One region of the Micromonospora sp. NPDC048063 genome, then DNA from elsewhere that is predicted to be linked to it. Evidence: predicted binding sites of a transcription regulator. Region 1 holds the regulator's gene; each other region holds the start of a gene.
The links. Region 1 encodes HrcA, which represses chaperone genes, less so after heat shock. Its sites were predicted from a motif close to GGTTNGCACNCTCNNNNNGAGNGTGCNAACC; they were not measured.
Positions count from the first base shown of each region.

Region 2: a site for HrcA is predicted at 3,687-3,717, ahead of groES (co-chaperone GroES). Genes of this name have one in related genera too.
Region 3: a site for HrcA is predicted at 2,245-2,275, ahead of groL (chaperonin GroEL). Genes of this name have one in related genera too.

Region 1 is NZ_JBIDBG010000025.1:11,563-17,570, forward strand. It holds gene ACGFZ2_RS32060 (SDR family NAD(P)-dependent oxidoreductase) at 1-38, shown strand, start outside; gene ACGFZ2_RS32065 (16S rRNA (uracil(1498)-N(3))-methyltransferase) at 42-776, opposite strand; gene dnaJ (molecular chaperone DnaJ) at 897-2,042, opposite strand; gene hrcA (heat-inducible transcriptional repressor HrcA) at 2,116-3,138, opposite strand; gene ACGFZ2_RS32080 (DUF4870 domain-containing protein) at 3,383-4,045, shown strand; gene hemW (radical SAM family heme chaperone HemW) at 4,171-5,394, opposite strand; gene ACGFZ2_RS32090 (enoyl-CoA hydratase family protein) at 5,414-6,008, shown strand, end outside.
Region 2 is NZ_JBIDBG010000002.1:207,130-213,137, reverse strand. It holds gene ACGFZ2_RS05770 (response regulator transcription factor) at 1-733, opposite strand, end outside; gene ACGFZ2_RS05765 (WhiB family transcriptional regulator) at 987-1,370, shown strand; gene groL (chaperonin GroEL) at 1,522-3,168, opposite strand; gene groES (co-chaperone GroES) at 3,239-3,553, opposite strand; gene ACGFZ2_RS05750 (methyltransferase domain-containing protein) at 3,803-5,026, shown strand; gene ybaK (Cys-tRNA(Pro) deacylase) at 5,077-5,556, shown strand; gene ACGFZ2_RS05740 (sugar ABC transporter substrate-binding protein) at 5,751-6,008, shown strand, end outside.
Region 3 is NZ_JBIDBG010000011.1:93,135-99,142, forward strand. It holds gene ACGFZ2_RS24480 (GNAT family N-acetyltransferase) at 1-248, opposite strand, end outside; gene ACGFZ2_RS24485 (cold-shock protein) at 458-661, shown strand; gene ACGFZ2_RS24490 (hypothetical protein) at 1,112-2,197, shown strand; gene groL (chaperonin GroEL) at 2,473-4,095, shown strand; gene ACGFZ2_RS24500 (hypothetical protein) at 4,155-4,352, opposite strand; gene ACGFZ2_RS24505 (GNAT family N-acetyltransferase) at 4,445-5,371, opposite strand; gene ACGFZ2_RS24510 (S8 family serine peptidase) at 5,418-6,008, opposite strand, start outside.

The DNA of each region.
Region 1 (6,008 bases):
TCGTCGACCTGAACGGCGCCTCCTACCTGCGTAGCTGAGCGTCACCAGCGGGCGAGGCGGGTGGCGAGCACCGCGAGGGCGGCCACGCCGGCCGTCGAGGTGCGCAGCACCGACGGGCCCAGGCGGACGGCGCGGGCCCCGGCCCCGGTGAAGGTGTCCAGCTCGCTGTCGGCGATCCCGCCCTCCGGCCCGACGACCAGGACGATCTCGCCCGTGGCGGGCAGCTCGGCGGTGGTCAGCCGCTCCTGTGCCTCCTCGTGCAGCACGAACGCCGCGGCGGCCCCGCCGATGCGGCGCGCGACCTGGGCGGTGGACTCGTCCGGCGTCCCCGCCACCACGGGCAGCCAGGCGCGCCGGGCCTGCTTGGCCGCCTCCCGGGCGGTCGCCGCCCACTTCTCCCGCGCCCGTATGCCCCGGTCGCCGCGCCACTGGGTGACCGAGCGGGCCGCCGCCCAGGGAACGATCTCGTCCACCCCGACCTCGGTCATCGCCTGCACGGCCAGCTCGCCCCGGTCGCCCTTGGCGATGCCCTGCACCACGACCAGGCGCGGGACGGAGGCGTCGACGAACCCCCGGGAGGTGATCTCCAGGTCGAGGGTGCCGCGGCCGACGGCGGTCACCACGGCGGCGGCGGTGCCGCCCCGCCCGTCGGCGAGCAGCAGTTCCTCGCCGACGCGGAGCCGCTGCACGGTGGCGGCGTGGTGCCCCTCGGGGCCGTCGAGGGTCAGCCGGTCGGCGGTGGGCAGCGACTCGACCAGAAACAGCGGCGCGGACACGATGATCAGGCTAGCCGCCCCGGCGGCCGCCGGGGCGCCGAGGGCGGTGGAGCCGCCGGGCCGCCGAGGGCCGCGGAGCCGCCGGGCCGCCGCGGAGCGCGGCGGCCCGGGGCGTGCGGGTCAGGCGTGGCCGTTGAAGGCGTCGCGCATCCGGGAGAAGAAGCCGCCCTGCTTGGTCAGCTCGGCGACCTCCTCGCCCCGGGTCTTGGCGAAGTCGCGCAGCATCCGCTCCTGGTCGGCGTCGAGCTTCGTCGGGGTGCGCACGTCGAGGTGGACGTAGAGGTCGCCCCGGCCGGTGCCGCGCAGGTGCGGCACGCCCCGGGCGCGCAGCCGCAGCGTGCTGCCCGGCTGGGTGCCGGCCTTGACGTCGACCGTCTCCTCGCTGTCCAGCGTCTTGATGGTCAGCCGGGTGCCGAGGGCGGCGGCGGTCATCGGCACGGTGACCCGGCAGTGCAGGTCGTCGCCCTTGCGGGAGTAGACGTCGTGCGGCCGCTCGTGGATCTCGACGTAGAGGTCGCCGGCGGTGCCGCCGCCCGGGCCGACCTCGCCCTGCTGGGCCAGCCGGATGCGCATGCCGTCCTCGACCCCGGCGGGGATCTTGACGGTCAGCGAACGCCGGGTGCGGACGCGGCCGTCGCCGGCGCACGTCGGGCAGGGGTGCGGGATGGTGGTGCCGTAGCCCTGGCAGACGGTGCAGGGGCGGGCGGAGACCACCTGACCGAGGAAGGTGCGCTGCACCGACTGCACCTCGCCCCGGCCGCCGCACGCCTCGCAGGTGGCCAGGTGGGTGCCGGCCGCGGTGCCGGCGCCGGAGCAGGTGGTGCAGAGTACGGCGGTGTCGACGGTGATCGGCGCCTCGACGCCGAACGCGGTCTCGTTCAGGTCCAGCTCCAGCCGCAGGATCGCGTCGGCGCCCGGCCGGGTCCGCGGTCGCGGGCCCCGCGACCCGCCGGCCGCGCCGCCGAAGAACGCGTCCATGATGTCCTGGAAGCCGACGAACGGGCCGGCGCCGCCGGGACCGCCCGGGCCGCCCGCGCCGCCGCCGCCCGGGGCGAGCGGGTCGCCGCCCAGGTCGACGATCTGCCGTTTCCGGTCGTCCGAGAGGACCTCGTACGCGGCGTTGATGTCCTTGAACTTCTCCTGTGCCTCCGGGTCCGGATTGACGTCCGGATGGAACTGCCGCGCCAGCTTTCGGTAGGCACGCTTGATCTCGTCGTCGGAGGCTTCCCGGCTCACCCCGAGAATGCCGTAGTAGTCCCTGGCCACTGCGTTCCGTGTCCTCATGTTCGTCTCGCGTTGCGCCGGTCGTCGGCCGGAGCCGGCCGTCGGCCCTGACTGGTCAGTTCTGGGCCAGCAGCTCGCCCACGTAGCGTGCCACGGCCCTCACCGTGGCGATGGTGCCGGGGTAGTCCATCCGGGTCGGCCCGAGCACGCCGAGCCCGCCCACGATCGTCGCGCCCGGCCCGTAGCCGGTGCTGACCACCGAGGCGGCGCGCAGGTTGTCGATCTCGTTCTCGTCGCCGATCAGCACCCGGGTCGTGCTCGGCTCCGCCTCGCCGATGAGCTTGAGCAGCACGACCTCCTCCTCCAGCGCCTCCAGGATGGGGCGCAGCGAGCCCTGGAAGTCGAGCAGGCCGCCGCGGGTGAGGTTGGCCGTGCCGGCCAGCGCGATCCGCTCCTCGTGCCGCTCGACCAGCGTCTCCAGCAGCACGGTGGAGAGGGTGGTCATGGCCGGCCGCAGGTGCGGCACCGACTCCTCGACCAGCGCCTGCACCAGCGGCGGGGTCTCGGACAGCCGGGTGCCGACCAGCTTCTCGTTGACCAGCCGGCGCAGGTCCGTGACGTCGTCGGCGGGGATCGGCCCGGGCAGCTCGACCAACCGCTGCTCGACCCGGCCGGTGTCGGCGATCATGACCAGCATCAGCCGGGTCGTGGAGATCGGCACCAGCTCCAGGTGGCGGACGGAGGAACGGGCCAGGCTCGGGTACTGCACCACGGCGACCTGCCGGGTCAGCTGCGCCAGCAGCCGTACGGTGCGGTGCACCACGTCGTCGAGGTCGACCGCGCCGACCAGGAAGCGCTCGATCGCGCGGCGCTCGGCCGGGCTGAGCGGCTTGACCCTGGACAGCCGGTCCACGAAGAGCCGGTAGCCGCGGTCGGTGGGCACCCGGCCGGCGCTGGTGTGCGGCTGGCGGATGTAGCCTTCCTCCTCCAGCACGGCCATGTCGTTGCGGACGGTCGCCGGGGAGACCCCGAGCTGGTGCCGCTCGACCAGCGCCTTGCTGCCGACGGGCTCCTGCGTGGCGACGTAGTCCTCGACGATCGCGCGCAGCACGGCGAGCTTGCGGTCGTCGAGACCCATCGTTCCCCACCTCCTGTCGCACGTCGGACCCCCGCGCCCCGAGGGGCGGGCGGGTTGCTGGCACTCGCTGCGGACGAGTGCCAGTCTACGTCGGCGCGCCCGCCGACGCGATGATCAACCTGGGACGGCGATCCGACCGGCGCCACCCGGCCCGTGGCGGCGGCGGCGCCAGAGCCGATCATCCGGACATCCCGGTCGGAGTCGCTCTGGTGCGGCCTTGCCCGCGGCCCCTACCGTGACGTCCATGACTGAACCACCTCGCCCTCCCGGAGCGGGGGACCCCGGCGACCGGCCGGACCCGGCCGCTCCGTCGGGGGTTCCCGGGCCGGCCGGCTCCGACGAACCCACCGCACCACTGTCCGGGGCACCGGGCCCGGGCGGCTATCCCCCGCCCGGTGGCTATCCGCCGCCCACCGGTGACCAACCGCCGTCGGGCGGCTACCCTCCGCCGGGTGGCTACCCGCCGCCCGGTGGCTATCCCCCGCCGGGCGGCTACCCCCCGCCGGGGGTCGGCTATCCGACCGGCGGCGGCTACGGCGCGCCCACCGGCGGCTACGCCAACAACGAGGACAAGAACTGGGCCCTGATCGCCCACTTCGGCGGCGCGGCCGGGGTGATCGTCGGCGGTGGCCTGCTCGGCTGGGTCGCACCGCTCATCGCGCTGATGGCCAGGGGACAACAGTCGCCGACCGTCCGGGCGCACGCCGTCGCGGCGCTGAACTTCCAGATCACCTGGGCGATCGTGGGCGTGCTGAGCTGGGTGCTCACCCTGATCACCTGCGGGATCCTGTTCTTCGTCCCGATGCTCGTCTGGCTGGTGCCGCTGATCTTCGGGATCGTCGCCGGGGTCAAGGCCAACGAGGGCGTGCTCTACCGCTACCCGATGGCCTACAGCTTCACCAGGTGAGCCGGGCCGGCCGCTCCCCCGGCCGGACCGGCCACGCGCCGCCACACGGCGTGGGCCTCTCCGGCCGCGCCGCCACACGGCGTGGCATCCCCGCCCGCGCCGCCGCACGGCGGGGCCTCCGCACCTCAGGGCAGCAGGTCGCGGACGACCGCGTCGGCGAGCAGCCGCCCCCGCAGGGTCAGCACGGCCCGGCCCGCCGCGTGGTCGGGGCCGGCCAGCAGGCCGTCGGCGAGCGCCCGCTCGGCGCCGGCCCGGCCCGCGTCGTCGAGGGCGTCCAGCGGCAGCCCGGAGGCGAGCCGCAGCCGGAGCATGACGTCCTCCATGTGCGCCTCGTCGGCGGTGAGCACCTCCCGGGCCAGGCCGGGCGACTCGCCGCCGGCCAGCCGCTTCGCGTACGTCGTGGGATGCTTCACGTTCCACCAGCGCACGCCGCCGACGTGGCTGTGCGCCCCCGGGCCGAGGCCCCACCAGTCGGCGCCGGTCCAGTAGAGCAGGTTGTGCCGGCACCGGGCCGCGTCGCCGCGGGCCCAGTTCGACACCTCGTACCAGGAGAAACCGGCCGCGTCGAGGGCGGCCTCCGCGGCCAGGTAGCGGTCCGCGGCGACGTCGTCGGAGGGGTACGCCAGCTCGCCGCGCCGCATCCGGGCGGCGAGCCGGGTGCCGTCCTCCACGATCAGGGCGTACGCGCTGACGTGGTCCACCCCGGCGGCGACGACCTGGTCGAGGGAGGCGGCGAAGTCGTCCTCGCTCTCCCCCGGCGTGCCGTAGATGAGGTCGAGGTTGACGTGCTCGAACCCGGCGTCGCGGGCCTCCCGGGCGGCGGCGGTGGCCCGGCCGGCGCTGTGCGTGCGGTCGAGGATCGCCAGCACCCCCGGCGCGGCGGACTGCATGCCCAGCGAGATCCGGGTGTAGCCGGCCGCCCGCAGGGCCCGCAGGGACTCCGGGGTCACCGACTCCGGGTTGGCCTCGGTGGTCACCTCGGCGTCGGGCGCGAGCCCCCAGGCGCGGTCGATGCCGTCGAGGATCCGGGCCAGGTCGTCGGCGGGAAGCAGGGTCGGGGTGCCGCCGCCGACGAAGACCGTGTCGACCCGGGGCGGCGGGGCGTCGCCCAGCACCCGGCCGGCGAGCGCCAGCTCGGCCAGCACGGTGTCGGCGTACCCCTCCCGGCTCGCCCCGCCGCCCAGCTCGGCCGCGGTGTACGTGTTGAAGTCGCAGTAGCCGCAACGGCTGGCGCAGAACGGGACGTGCACGTACACGCCGAAGCCGCGCGCGCCGACCGCGCGGGTGGCGACGGCGGGCAGCGAGCCGTCGACGGGGACGGTTTCGCCTTCTGGAAGGACGCCGGGCATGGCCACTAGTGTGCCCGGCATGACCTCTCCCGACGTGCTCGTGCGGGCCGCCACGGCCCGTGGGGTGACCACCCTCACCCTGGACAGCCCGCACAACCGCAACGCGCTCTCCACGCCGCTGATGACCCAGTTGCTGGCCGGCCTGGCCGAGGCGGTCGCCGACGACGCCGTCCGCGTGGTCGTGCTGGACCACACCGGGCCGGTCTTCTGCTCGGGCGCGGATCTCAAGGAGACCGCCGCCGCGTACGCCAGCGGGAGCGTGCCGGCCGGGATGCTGGGTGACGTGCTCGCGGCGGTCTGGGAGTGCCCGAAGCCGGTGGTGGCGAGGGTGGCCGGCCCGGCGCGGGCCGGCGGGCTGGGCCTGATCGCGGCGGCCGACCTGGCGGTGTGCGCGCAGGAGGCGACGTTCGCCTTCACCGAGGTGCGGCTCGGGGTGATCCCGGCGGTGATCTCCGCGACCGTGCTGCCCCGGCTGCACCCCCGCGCGGCGGCCGAGCTCTACCTGACCGGGGACACCTTCGACGGCCGGCGCGCCGCGGAGATCGGCCTGGTCACCGCCGCCGTGCCGGCCGACGGGCTGGACGCCGCCGTCGCCACCTACTGCGACTCGCTGG
Region 2 (6,008 bases), on a different contig from region 1:
CCTCCGAGACGAACAGCTCGCGGCCGATCTCGGCGTTGCTCTTGCCCTCCGCCATGCCGAGCAGCACCTGGAGCTCGCGCTCGGTCAGCCCGATCTGGGACCGGCCGCCGCGCGCGCCGGACGCGCCCCGCTGCCCCGCGGGCACCGCCTCCGCCGGCTCACCGGCCGGGTCGGCCGGGTCGGCGGGGTCGTCGCCGCGTTGCGCCGGCACCACGGTCGGCGCCCCGCCCGCGCCGTCTGCGGACGGGGCCGACCAGGCGGGGCCGGGGTCGGCCGGCGGCCGGCCGGCCGGGGTGGCGCGGGCGGGCCCGCCGACCGCCGCGGTGTCCCGCGCCGGGTCGGTGACCCGGCTCCGGGTCGCCCGGCCGGGGGCGACGAGCAGCAGCAGGGCCTTGGCGACCGCGCTGGTCAGGTCGTGGTCCGCGCCCTGGATCAGGCCCCGGGCGCCGGCGCTGATGGTGGCGGCGGCCGCCTCCGACTCCTCGGTGCCGAGCAGCAGCACCGAGGCCTGCGGCGCGCGGGCGAGCACCCGGCGCACGAAGCCCGCGCTGTCCGGCCGGGTGAGGGCCGTGTCCGCCAGCACCACGTCGGCCGGACGCTCGGCCAGACGCAACATCACCTCGGGATCGGAGACAGCGGTCCGCACGACGGCGGACAGCCCGAGCCGGGCCGCCGCGGACGTCAGATGCTGCGCCGCAAGCGGTGTCCGAACGCACACGAGAACCGTACGCACAGTGGTCTCCTCTCCGCCCACGAGCAGACCATGACCGAGTCCGGTCGCGAGGAGGTTCCCGGCAATCCTCCGAACTTTTCCGACAAGTAGGGCATATGCCGCTAGTTGCCCAAGGTTTTCGATCACAGAAGTGTGAGCCGGGGAAGGCTCGGGTAGGGAGCATCCAGGCCGGAAACGGCGCGCCTGCGCGGACCGCCGCCCGGACGCCGGTTCACATGGATCTCCGCGGTGCCGCGCGGGAGGAGGGGTGCTGATGTCGAACGTACGTAGACTGCCCGGACCCATCGTCGATCTCTGGGACTGGCAGCGGCTCGGTGCCTGCCGGGGCCGGGACAGCGCACAGTTCTTCCACCCCGACGGCGAGCGCGGCTCGTCGCGCCTGCGCCGCGAGTCCGGCGCCAAGGCCGTCTGCCGCACCTGCCCCGTCCGGGCCGAGTGCGCCGCGCACGCCCTCACCGTTCGGGAGCCGTACGGCGTGTGGGGCGGCTTCAGCGAGTCGGAGCGGCTGCGGCTGCTCGCCGTCGGCTGGGAGGACCTGGCCGACCGCCGGCAGACCCGGGTCGACATCGCCCGCCTGGAGGCTCGCCTGGGCCGGCCGCACAAGTCGACCGTCCCGGCCCAGCGCAAGATCGCCTGAGCCCGGCCACCCGAGGACCACACCGACGCCGCGCCCCCGCCCGGGGCGCGGCGTCGCGCCGTCCCCGGTCCACGACGGCGCGCCGCCCCCGAAAGGCGTCGGGGCGCACCGTCACGCGGACGGTGCGCCCCGACTAGGCGTACGGCGAGGGTCAGAAGCCCGGGCCGTGCTGGTGGCCGTGACCGTGGCCGTGGCCGTGGCCACCGGCGGCGGCCGGCTCGGCCTTCTCCGGCTTCTCCACCACGAGGCTCTCCGTGGTGAGCAGCAGGCCGGCGATCGACGCGGCGTTGCTGACCGCGTTGCGGGTCACCTTCACCGGGTCGAGGATGCCGGACTTCGCCAGGTCGACGTACTCGCCGCTGGCGGCGTCGAGGCCGTGGCCCCACTCCTTGCCGACGACCTTCTGCACCACGACGTAGCCGTCGTGGCCGGCGTTCTGGGCGATCCAGCGCAGCGGCTCGACCAGCGCCTTGCGCACGATCGAGACGCCGACCTTCTCGTCACCGGTGAAGCCGAGGTCGTCGTCGAGCGCCGGCAGGATCTGCGCCAGGGCGGCGCCGCCGCCCGGGACGGTGCCCTCCTCGACCGCGGCCTTGGTCGCGGCGATCGCGTCCTCGATGCGGTGCTTGCGCTCCTTCATCTCGACCTCGGTCGCGGCACCGACCTTGATGACCGCGATGCCGCCGGACAGCTTGGCCAGCCGCTCGGCGAGCTTCTCCCGGTCCCAGTCGGAGTCGGAGGCCTCGATCTCCTTGCGGATCTGGGCCACCCGGTCCGCGACCTCGCCCGCCTGGCCGCCGCCGTCGACGATCGTGGTGTTCTCCTTGTCGACCACCACGCGGCGGGCGCTGCCGAGCACCTCCAGGCCCACCTGGTCGAGCTTGTAGCCCAGCTCCGGGGCGACCAGCTCGGCGCCGGTGAGGATCGCCATGTCCTGGAGCATCGCCTTGCGGCGATCGCCGAAGCCCGGGGCCTTGACCGCGCAGACCTTGAGGGTCTTGCGGATCGAGTTGACCACCAGGGTGGACAGCGCCTGGCCCTCGACGTCCTCGGCGATGATCAGCAGCGGCTTGCTGTTCTGGAGGACCTTCTCCAGCAGCGGCAGCAGCTCCTCGATCGCCGAGATCTTCTGGGTGGTGATCAGGATGTACGGGTCCTCCAGGACCGACTCCTGCCCCTCCACGTCGGTGACGAAGTTCGGCGAGATGAAGCCCTTGTCGAACTGGAGGCCCTCGGTGACGTCCAGCTCGGTGGTGAGCGCGGAGCCCTCCTCGACGGTGATGACACCGTCGCGGCCGACCCTCTCCATCGCCTCGGCGATCAGCTCGCCGATGGTGGCGTCCTGCGCGGAGATGGTCGCGACGTGCGCGATCGACTTCTTGTCGGCGACCTCGACCGCGCGGCCGAGCAGCGCCTCGGAGACCTTGGCGGCCGCCGCGTCGATGCCCCGCTTGAGGCCGGTCGGGTTGGCGCCGGCGGCCACGTTGCGCAGGCCCTCGCGGACCATCGCCTGGGCCAGCACGGTGGCGGTGGTGGTCCCGTCGCCGGCGACGTCGTTGGTCTTGGTCGCCACCTCCTTGACCAGCTGCGCGCCGAGGTTCTCGTACGGGTTGGTGAGCTCGATCTCCTTGGCGATGGTCACGCCGTCGTTGGTGATCGTGGGCGCACCGAATTTCTTGTCCAGGACGACGTTGCGCCCGCGCGGGCCGAGGGTCACCTTGACCGCGTCCGCGAGGGCGTTGACACCGTGCTCGAGCAGGTGCCGGGCGTCGTCCGAGAAGCTCAGGATCTTCGCCATGAATGTCCCTTCGAAGCGACGTTGCCCCGGCCCGGCGAGCCGGACCGGGGCAACGACACTGATCGGTTGCTTACTTCTCGATGACCGCGAGGACGTCGCGGGCGGAGAGCACCAGGTACTCCTCGCCGGCGTACTTGACCTCGGTGCCGCCGTACTTCGAGTAGAGGACGGTGTCGCCGACCTTGACGTCGACCGGCACGCGGTTACCCTTGTCGTCGATCCGGCCCGGGCCGACAGCGAGGACGGTGCCCTCCTGCGGCTTCTCCTTGGCGGTGTCGGGGATCACGATGCCCGACGCCGTGGTGGTCTCAGCCTCGTTCGCCTGGACCACGATCCGGTCCTCGAGCGGCTTGATCGCAACCTTGGTCGCGGTAGTCACGGGCATACCCTCCTGGGGTACTGGTTTCGTTACCGGTCGGCATGCCGACCGGCGTCAATCTGCCACATGCCACCGGGCGGGGCCGTCGTCGCGGGTGCCGGTCCGCCTGGCGTTCAGCGCCCGGGCCTGACAGCCCGGAAGCTGGCACCCTCGGGGTGAGAGTGCTAATCGCAGGTTATTCCTCGGCTAGCACTCCGTCAAGGAGAGTGCCAACCCGCCGGCCGGCGCGTCGGGCCGGGCGGCCAGAATGACCGCGTGGACCTCGACCAGTTCGCCGCCCTGCGTACGCCCGAGGGGTCGGTCGCGCTCGACGCGGCCGCGCGGGTGGCCGGCAGCGACCCGCTGGCCGCGGCGGCCGCGCTCCGCTCGGCCGGAATGCCGCCCGCGCTGGCGGCGGCCGCACTCACCCAGGCCGAGCTGCGCCGCCGGGCGGTCGGCAAGTTCGGGCCGGCGGCGGCGGGGATGTTCCTGACCCGGGCCGGGCTGGAGCAGGCCACCCGCGGCACCGTCGCGGCGCGGCGCGCGCGCCGGCTGCGCGCCGCCGGCGTGCGCACCCTGGCCGACCTCGGGTGCGGCCTCGGCGCGGACGCGCTCGCCGCCGCCCGGGCCGGCATCCGGGTGTACGGGGTGGAGGCCGACCCGGTGACCGCCGCGATGGCCGCCGCCAACGCGGAGGCGGCCGGGCTGGCCGAACTGTTCACGGTGGAGTGCGGCGACGCCACGGCGTTCGACGTCAGCCGGGTCGACGGGGTGTTCTGCGACCCGGCGCGGCGGAAGGCGGGCACCGGGCGGCGGGTCTTCGACCCGAACGCCTACTCCCCGCCCTGGGACTTCGTCGTCGGCCTGGCCGCGCGGGTGCCGTACACGGTGGTGAAGGTGGCGCCCGGGATCGACCACGCGCTGATCCCCGCGGGCGCCGAGGCGGAGTGGGTGAGCGCGGACGGCGACCTGGTCGAGGCGGCGCTGTGGTGCGGCCGGCTCGCCGAGGTCCCCCGCCGGGCCACCCTGCTGCGCGGTAAGGAAGGGCCCCCTGTTAACGCCTCCGGTAGAGGAAGGGTCCCCTCCTATCAGGTGACCGGCTCCGGCGACGCCGAGGCGCCGGTCGGGCCGGTCCGCCGCTTCCTGTACGACCCGGACCCGGCGGTGGTCCGCGCGCACCTGGTCGCGGAGCTGGCGGGTGCCCTCGACGCGACGCTGGCCGACCCGAGCATCGCCTACCTCTACGCGGACGCCCCGGCGGCGACCCCGTTCGCCCGCTGCCTGGAGGTCACCGACGTGCTGCCGTTCTCGCTCAAGCGGCTGCGGGCGCTGCTGCGGGACCGCCGGGTCGGGCGGGTGGAGATCCTCAAGCGCGGCTCCGCGCTGGAGCCGGAGAAGCTGCGGCGGGACCTGCGGCTGGCCGGCGACGAGGCGGCCAGCCTGGTGCTGACCCGGGTCGCCGGGGCGCCGACGGCGCTGGTCTGCCGGCCGGTCGGGTAGCCGGCCTTATCGGCTCGCGGGCCACCCGGGCCCGGGTTAACTTGACGGTCATGGCGGGACAGGGCACTCCGGCGACCGCGCTGCTGACGAAGCGGAAGATCGCCCACAGCACGCATCCGTACGACGTCTCCCCCGACGCGCCGAACTACGGCGCGCTGGTCGCGGCGGCGCTGGGGGTGCCGCCGGAGCGGGTGTTCAAGTCGCTGGTCGCCGAGGTCGACGGCGCGCTGACCGTGGCGGTCGTGCCGGTCACCGGCGAGCTGGACCTCAAGGCGCTCGCCGCGGCGGTCGGCGGCAAGCGGGCCGCCATGGCCGACCGGGCGGTGGCCGAACGGGTCACCGGCTACGTGCGCGGCGGGATCAGCCCGCTCGGCCAGCGCCGGCGGCTGCCCACGGTGCTCGACTCGTCGGCGCTCGACCACCCCACCGTCTACGTCTCGGCGGGCCGGCGCGGCCTCCAGCTCCAACTCGCCCCGCAGGATCTGGTCGCCCTCACCGGGGCGGCCACGGCCCCGCTGTCCGCCCGCTGAGCTGCGCCGCTCCCCGAGCCGGCGGGAGAGCGCTCCCGCGTGGGGCGACGGCCGGGTGACAGGGACGTTGCTGAATTGTTACTGCCAACAACAAACTCGCCACCTCGGCACTCTTGTGCCCACAGTGTGACGCGGAATACGTTGCCGGACACAACAAACCAGCATCATCCCCCACCCCCGAAAGGACCCTGCACATGCGCAAGGGCTTCCTCACCCTCGCCGCCGTGGGCCTGCTCGCCACCGGCGGCATGACCGCCTGCGGCGACGACTCCGGCAGCGGTGACCAGGCTGGCGGCAGCGACAAGGCCCCGAAGATCGGCGTGATCCTGCCGGACAGCAAGTCCTCCGCCCGGTGGGAGGGCGCGGACCGCAAGTTCCTGGAGGAGGCGTTCAAGGCCGCCGGCGTCGAGTACGACATCCAGAACGCCCAGGGCGACAAGAACGCGTTCCAG
Region 3 (6,008 bases), on a different contig from region 1:
CCGCCTGGGTCCGCGACGAACTGCGCGGTGTCCGTGCCGGCCGACACGTGCGCGATCCGGGCCGCGTAGTCGGCGTGCGGCCGGGCCGCCGCGGTGGCGAGGGTCTCCAGGAAGGCCAGCGGCGCGTCGGCGAGCATCTCCAGCCGCAGCGCCCGCATCCGGGCGGCGTCCCGGGGCCGGACCCGTCGGATCTCCGCGTGCCGGGTGACCGCCGACCCCCGCTCCGGCCCGTCCGGCGTCCTCGTCATGCCGAATGCCTACCACAGCGACGGATGACGATGCCCCTCGATCGGAATATGCCCGATTTGGGGTCGTGCGCCGCCGTCACGCCTCGTGTAGCGTGCGATTTCGGTCACCGAATGCAGCGGCCTCCCCGACCGCCGGTTCGGTGGTCCTCCGGTGCCGGTCCGCCGGCCTCCGGGGTTGTGAGACGCCGTGCAGAGTGAGGAAGTGGACCGTGGCACAGGGCACCGTTAAGTGGTTCAACGCCGAAAAGGGCTACGGCTTCATCGCCGTCGACGGCGGGCAGGACGTCTTCGTCCACTTCTCCGCGATCGAGATGGACGGCTACAAGGCGCTGGACGACGGCCAGCGGGTGGAGTTCGAGATCGCCCAGGGCCAGAAGGGGCCCCAGGCCGAGCGCGTACGCGTCATCGCCTGACCCCCGTCCGCCACGGGCCGGGCCCTTCCGCCGCCGACCGCCCCGCGCGGCGGCGCCAACGACATTCGTCGATCAGCTCCGACGGGTGAGCCGGTCGGGTGACCGCTTTCGGCACATGGGTTCGGCGGGCGGATGGTGGCGCTGTCGAGCTGCCCCGTCTGTAGGACCACCCGTCTCTGTAGCACCACGCCTCGCATCCGGCTCGGCCGCCTGCGAGGCGTGGTGTGCCCCATCTGTGAGGGCAGCTCGACAGGGGCCGGGCGGTGGCACCGGTGGGGTCCGGGTTCGGGGTGTGACCTGCGGCATCGTTGGGCGGCACCGCGGCCGGGACGGGCCATGGTCCCTGGTCGTGGTTCGTGGCCCCGGTTCGTGGCGTGGCACCCCGGGCTGCGGTACGGACGCCAGGCAGGGAAGATCGTGAGCCGGTTCAGCCGTCGCTGAGGAGGGTTCATGTCCGACCAGCCACCCCAGGGCACGCCGCCGTCGGGGGATCCCGACCCCGCCACGGCCGGCGATGCGAGCGCGCCGCAGCCGCAGGGGTGGGTCTTCCCGCCCACCGGCGGGTTCCCGGCCGGCTCCGGCCCGTACGGCGGGCAGCCGTGGTATCCGGGCGCGCCGGTCGTGTATCCGGGCGCGCCGGTCGCGTACCCGGGGCAGCCGGTCCACGGGTGGTACCCGCCCGGCCACGGCCTCGACCCGGCCGACCCGCTGGTCACGCCGCCCGGCGGCGGCGTGAGTGGCTGGTTCGACCGGTGCGTCGGCGCGGTGCGCCGGGGCTGGCGGACGCTGCTGCCGATCCTGCTGCTCACCCAGGTGCTGCCGGCCGTGGTGCTGTCGGTGCTCGCGCTGGTGGTCGACCCGTCGGCCCGGTGGGACGAGTCGATGGCCGACGACCCGGCCGCGCTGCCCGACACCTTCCTGGCCGACCTGGGCACCATGATGGCCGTGCTGATCGGCGGCGCACTGGTCTTCGGCCTGGTGCAGAGCCTCGGCTGGGCCGCCGGCACCTGGGTGGTCGCCCGGCAGGCGGCCGGCCAGCCGGTGACCGTCGGCGCCGCGCTGGGCTACGGCCTGCGCCGGGCGCCGGGCCTCTGGGGCTGGACCCTGCTGATGAGCGTGATCATCGGGCTCGGGGTGTGCTTCTGCGTCATCCCCGGCATCTACTTCGCCTTCGCGCTGAGCATGGCCGGCCCGGTCTACCTCTTCGAACGGCAGCACCCGATCGGCCGCTCGTACCGGATGTTCCACGACCGGCTGGGCCTGCTGCTCGGCCGGGTGGCGCTCGTTGCGGCGGCGGTGATCGTCGGGGGCGGGGCGGCCGGCCTGGTGGAGGGCATCGGCTCGCTGCCGTTCGGCGTCACCCCGCTGGAGTCGCCGGGCACTGCGGTGGGCGCGATCGCGGTGGCGGTGCTCGGCGGGGTGCTGGGCCTGCCCACCCACCTCGCCCAACTGGTCGGCCTGGTCGTCACGTACGCCGAGCAGCGCGCCCACGAGGGGCCGGTGGACAGCGCGCGGCTAGCCGGTGAACTCGGCTGAGCGGGGCGGTCGTGCTTGCACTCGGCAGGGGAGAGTGCTAAACAAGTCATTGGCACTCGCATACCGTGAGTGCCAATGGTCGGGGCGGTAGGGCCACGGCCGCACGGGCGTCCACACGTCGGTGCGGCACATGGCCGGTCGTCGCGGGCTATCCGGCCCGGCCGAGGAGACGTCGTCGTCGCCAGGTGGCGACGTCCCCAAGGTGCGTACACCAGGCGGCCCATCCGGGACACAACCTCCGGGTGGCCCGTGAGTGTCCAGGAGGACAACGCCGTATGGCCAAGATGATCGCGTTCGACGAAGAGGCGCGCCGGGGCCTCGAGCGGGGCATGAACCAGCTCGCCGACGCCGTGAAGGTGACCCTCGGCCCCAAGGGCCGCAACGTCGTGCTCGAGAAGAAGTGGGGTGCCCCCACCATCACCAACGATGGTGTGAGCATCGCCAAGGAGATCGAGCTCGAGGACCCCTACGAGAAGATCGGCGCCGAGCTGGTCAAGGAGGTCGCCAAGAAGACCGACGACGTTGCCGGTGACGGCACGACGACGGCGACCGTCCTGGCCCAGGCCCTCGTCCGCGAGGGTCTGCGCAACGTGGCAGCCGGTGCCAACCCGATGGCCCTGAAGCGGGGCATCGAGGCCGCCGTGGCCAGCGTCTCGGAGGAGCTGTCCAAGCTCGCCAAGGACGTCGAGACCAAGGAGCAGATCGCCTCCACCGCCTCCATCTCCGCCGGTGACAGCACCGTCGGCGAGATCATCGCCGAGGCGATGGACAAGGTCGGCAAGGAAGGCGTCATCACCGTCGAGGAGAGCAACACCTTCGGCCTGGAGCTGGAGCTCACCGAGGGTATGCGCTTCGACAAGGGCTACATCTCGGCCTACTTCATGACCGACCCGGAGCGCATGGAGGCCGTCTTCGACGACCCCTACCTCCTGATCGTCAACAGCAAGATCTCGTCGGTCAAGGACCTGCTCCCGATCCTCGAGAAGGTCATGCAGTCGGGCAAGCCGCTGCTGATCATCGCCGAGGACATCGAGGGCGAGGCCCTGGCCACCCTGGTCGTCAACAAGGTCCGGGGCACCTTCAAGTCGGTCGCCGTCAAGGCGCCGGGCTTCGGTGACCGCCGCAAGGCCATGCTGGCCGACATCGCCATCCTCACCGGTGGCCAGGTCATCAGCGAGGAGGTCGGCCTCAAGCTGGACGCCGTCGGCCTCGACATGCTGGGCCGCGCCCGCAAGGTCGTGGTGACCAAGGACGAGACCACCATCGTCGACGGTGCCGGCGACGCCGAGCAGATCCAGGGCCGGGTCAACCAGATCCGGGCCGAGATCGACAAGAGCGACTCCGACTACGACCGCGAGAAGCTGCAGGAGCGGCTGGCCAAGCTGGCCGGCGGCGTCGCGGTGATCAAGGTCGGCGCGGCCACCGAGGTCGAGCTGAAGGAGCGCAAGCACCGCATCGAGGACGCCGTCCGCAACGCGAAGGCCGCCGTCGAGGAGGGCATCGTCCCGGGTGGTGGCGTCGCGCTGGTGCAGGCCGGCAAGACCGCCTTCGACAAGCTGGACCTGACCGGCGACGAGGCGACCGGCGCGCAGATCGTCAAGATCGCGCTGGACGCCCCGCTGCGGCAGATCGCCGTCAACGCCGGCCTCGAGGGCGGCGTGGTCGTCGAGCACGTCCGCAACATCGAGCCGGGTCACGGCCTCAACGCCGCCAACGGCGAGTACGTCGACCTGCTGGCCGCGGGCATCATCGACCCGGCCAAGGTGACCCGTTCGGCGCTGCAGAACGCCTCGTCGATCGCGGCGCTCTTCCTCACCACCGAGGCCGTCGTGGCGGACAAGCCGGAGAAGGCCCCGGCCGCCCCGGCTGGTCCGGGCGGCGGGGACATGGACTTCTGAGTCCAGCTCCACGTACGCCGGAAGGGGCGGGCCGCGTCAGCGGTCCGTCCCTTCCGCCGTCAGGTCGGCAGTGGTCGTTGGTTGCGTCTCTTCTGCGCCCGGCCGTACGGCTGCGGGATCTGGACCGGCTCGTCGACCAGCGCCACCGGCTCGTCGGTCGGCTCGTCGGCGCCGCTCATCTCCGCCTGCTGCTCGGCGTCGCCGTAGTCGAGCCGGTCGAACGGCAACGGGCCGGGGCGTTCGTCGTCCGTGGTCATGGCTGCCTCCTCTACCGAAACGGTAGGGGGCGTCGATCAAAGATGGGGGCGAATGGGGTTATCGGCGTCTATATCCCCTTCGCCCTCCTCCGTCACTCTCCGAGCGTCCTGCGGTACAGGAAGAAGACCCGCTCGATCCGGGCGCCCGCGCTGCCCGAGTAGAACGGCACCGGCCCCACCCAGCCGATCTGCGCCGCCGTCACGCCCGCCGCCCGCTGGTCGCGCAGACAGCGGCGCAGCAGCACCCCGCCGATCCCCGAGCCCTCCGCCGCCGGGGCGGTGCCCATCGGCCCGAACCAGCTCGGCCGGGACGACCCGTACGCCGCGAAGCCGAGCACCTCGCCGTCGCGCTCGGCCAGGTGGCAGCCCGCCCCTTCCCGGCCCACCGAGCCGGCCAGCTCCGCGTCCCAGGCGCCGCCGAACGTGGCGCGGGCGAACTCCGCCAGCGCCGGCAGGTCGGCCGGCTCGGCGCGGCGGACCGAGACGCCCCGGCCGGCCAGCCGTGCCTCCGCCGCCTCCGTGGAGCGCAACGCGGGGGAGTCGTCGTACGACAGGTCGGCGGTCATGTTCCACGCCGTCCGGTCCTGCCGGTAGCCGAGCGCCAGCGCGGCGCAGACCGCCGGGGTGTAGCGCACGTCGATCCCGGGCCAGGCGTAGTACGGCGGGTTCCCCGCCAGCAGCACCTCGGCCGCGCCGAGACCGGCCAGGGTCCGCTCGGCGGACGACAGTAGCGCCCGCCCCACGCCCCGGCGCCGGTGGTCGGGGTGCACCACCACGAGGTCCACGTGCCCGAGCCCGGCGTCCCGCCCCGACAGGGAGCAGACCAGCGCCCCGACCAGCTCCGCCCCCCGGTACGCGCCCAGCGCGACGACCGGCCGGTCGGCGGCCGCCCGGGCCCAGAGCGCGGCCACGAGGGCCGGCGCCTCGGCGGCGTCCTCGGGCAGGTCCAGCGCCCGGCGGCACAGCTCCACCACGGCGGGCGCCCGGTCGGCGGTCAGCTCGACGATCTCCGCATCCATGGTCGCCGACCCTAGAGCACGGGGTGCGGGGGAGGGCAGGGGCCGCTCACCCGCGGGCCGCCCGCACCGCCGCGTACGCGTCGACCAGGCCGGCGCCGGTGATGTTCGCGTCGCCGCCGCAGGTCTCCGTCCGGGAGGCGTACGTCGCGTCGGCCGGGGTCGCCGTGTCCCGCAGGATCTGCCGGGTGCGCGGCAGGTCGCCCACCAGCGCCGGGTTGGCCGACCACATCAGCGCCACGACGCCGGCCACCTGCGGGGTCGCCATCGAGGTGCCGCTCAGGGCGGCGTACCCGCCGCCGGGCATCGCCGACAGCACCTCGTCGCCGGGGGCGACCAGGTCCGGCTTCGCCGCCCCCGCCACCGGTCCACGGGACGAGAAGTCGGTGACCCGGCGCCGCTGGTCCACCGCGCCGACGGTCAGCACGTCCGCGTACGGCGCGGGCGGGTCGTCGATCGAGCCGCAGTACGGGCCGGTGTTGCCGGCGGCGGCAACGACCAGGATGCCGGCGGCCTCCAGGGCGGCGGTGGCCGGCCGGAGCGCCCGCGGGTCGCAGCCCTCGATCGGCGGGCAGCCCCACGAGTTGGTGAGGATCTCCGGGGCGCGCGCCGGGCGCCCGTCCGTGAACGGGTTCCCGCC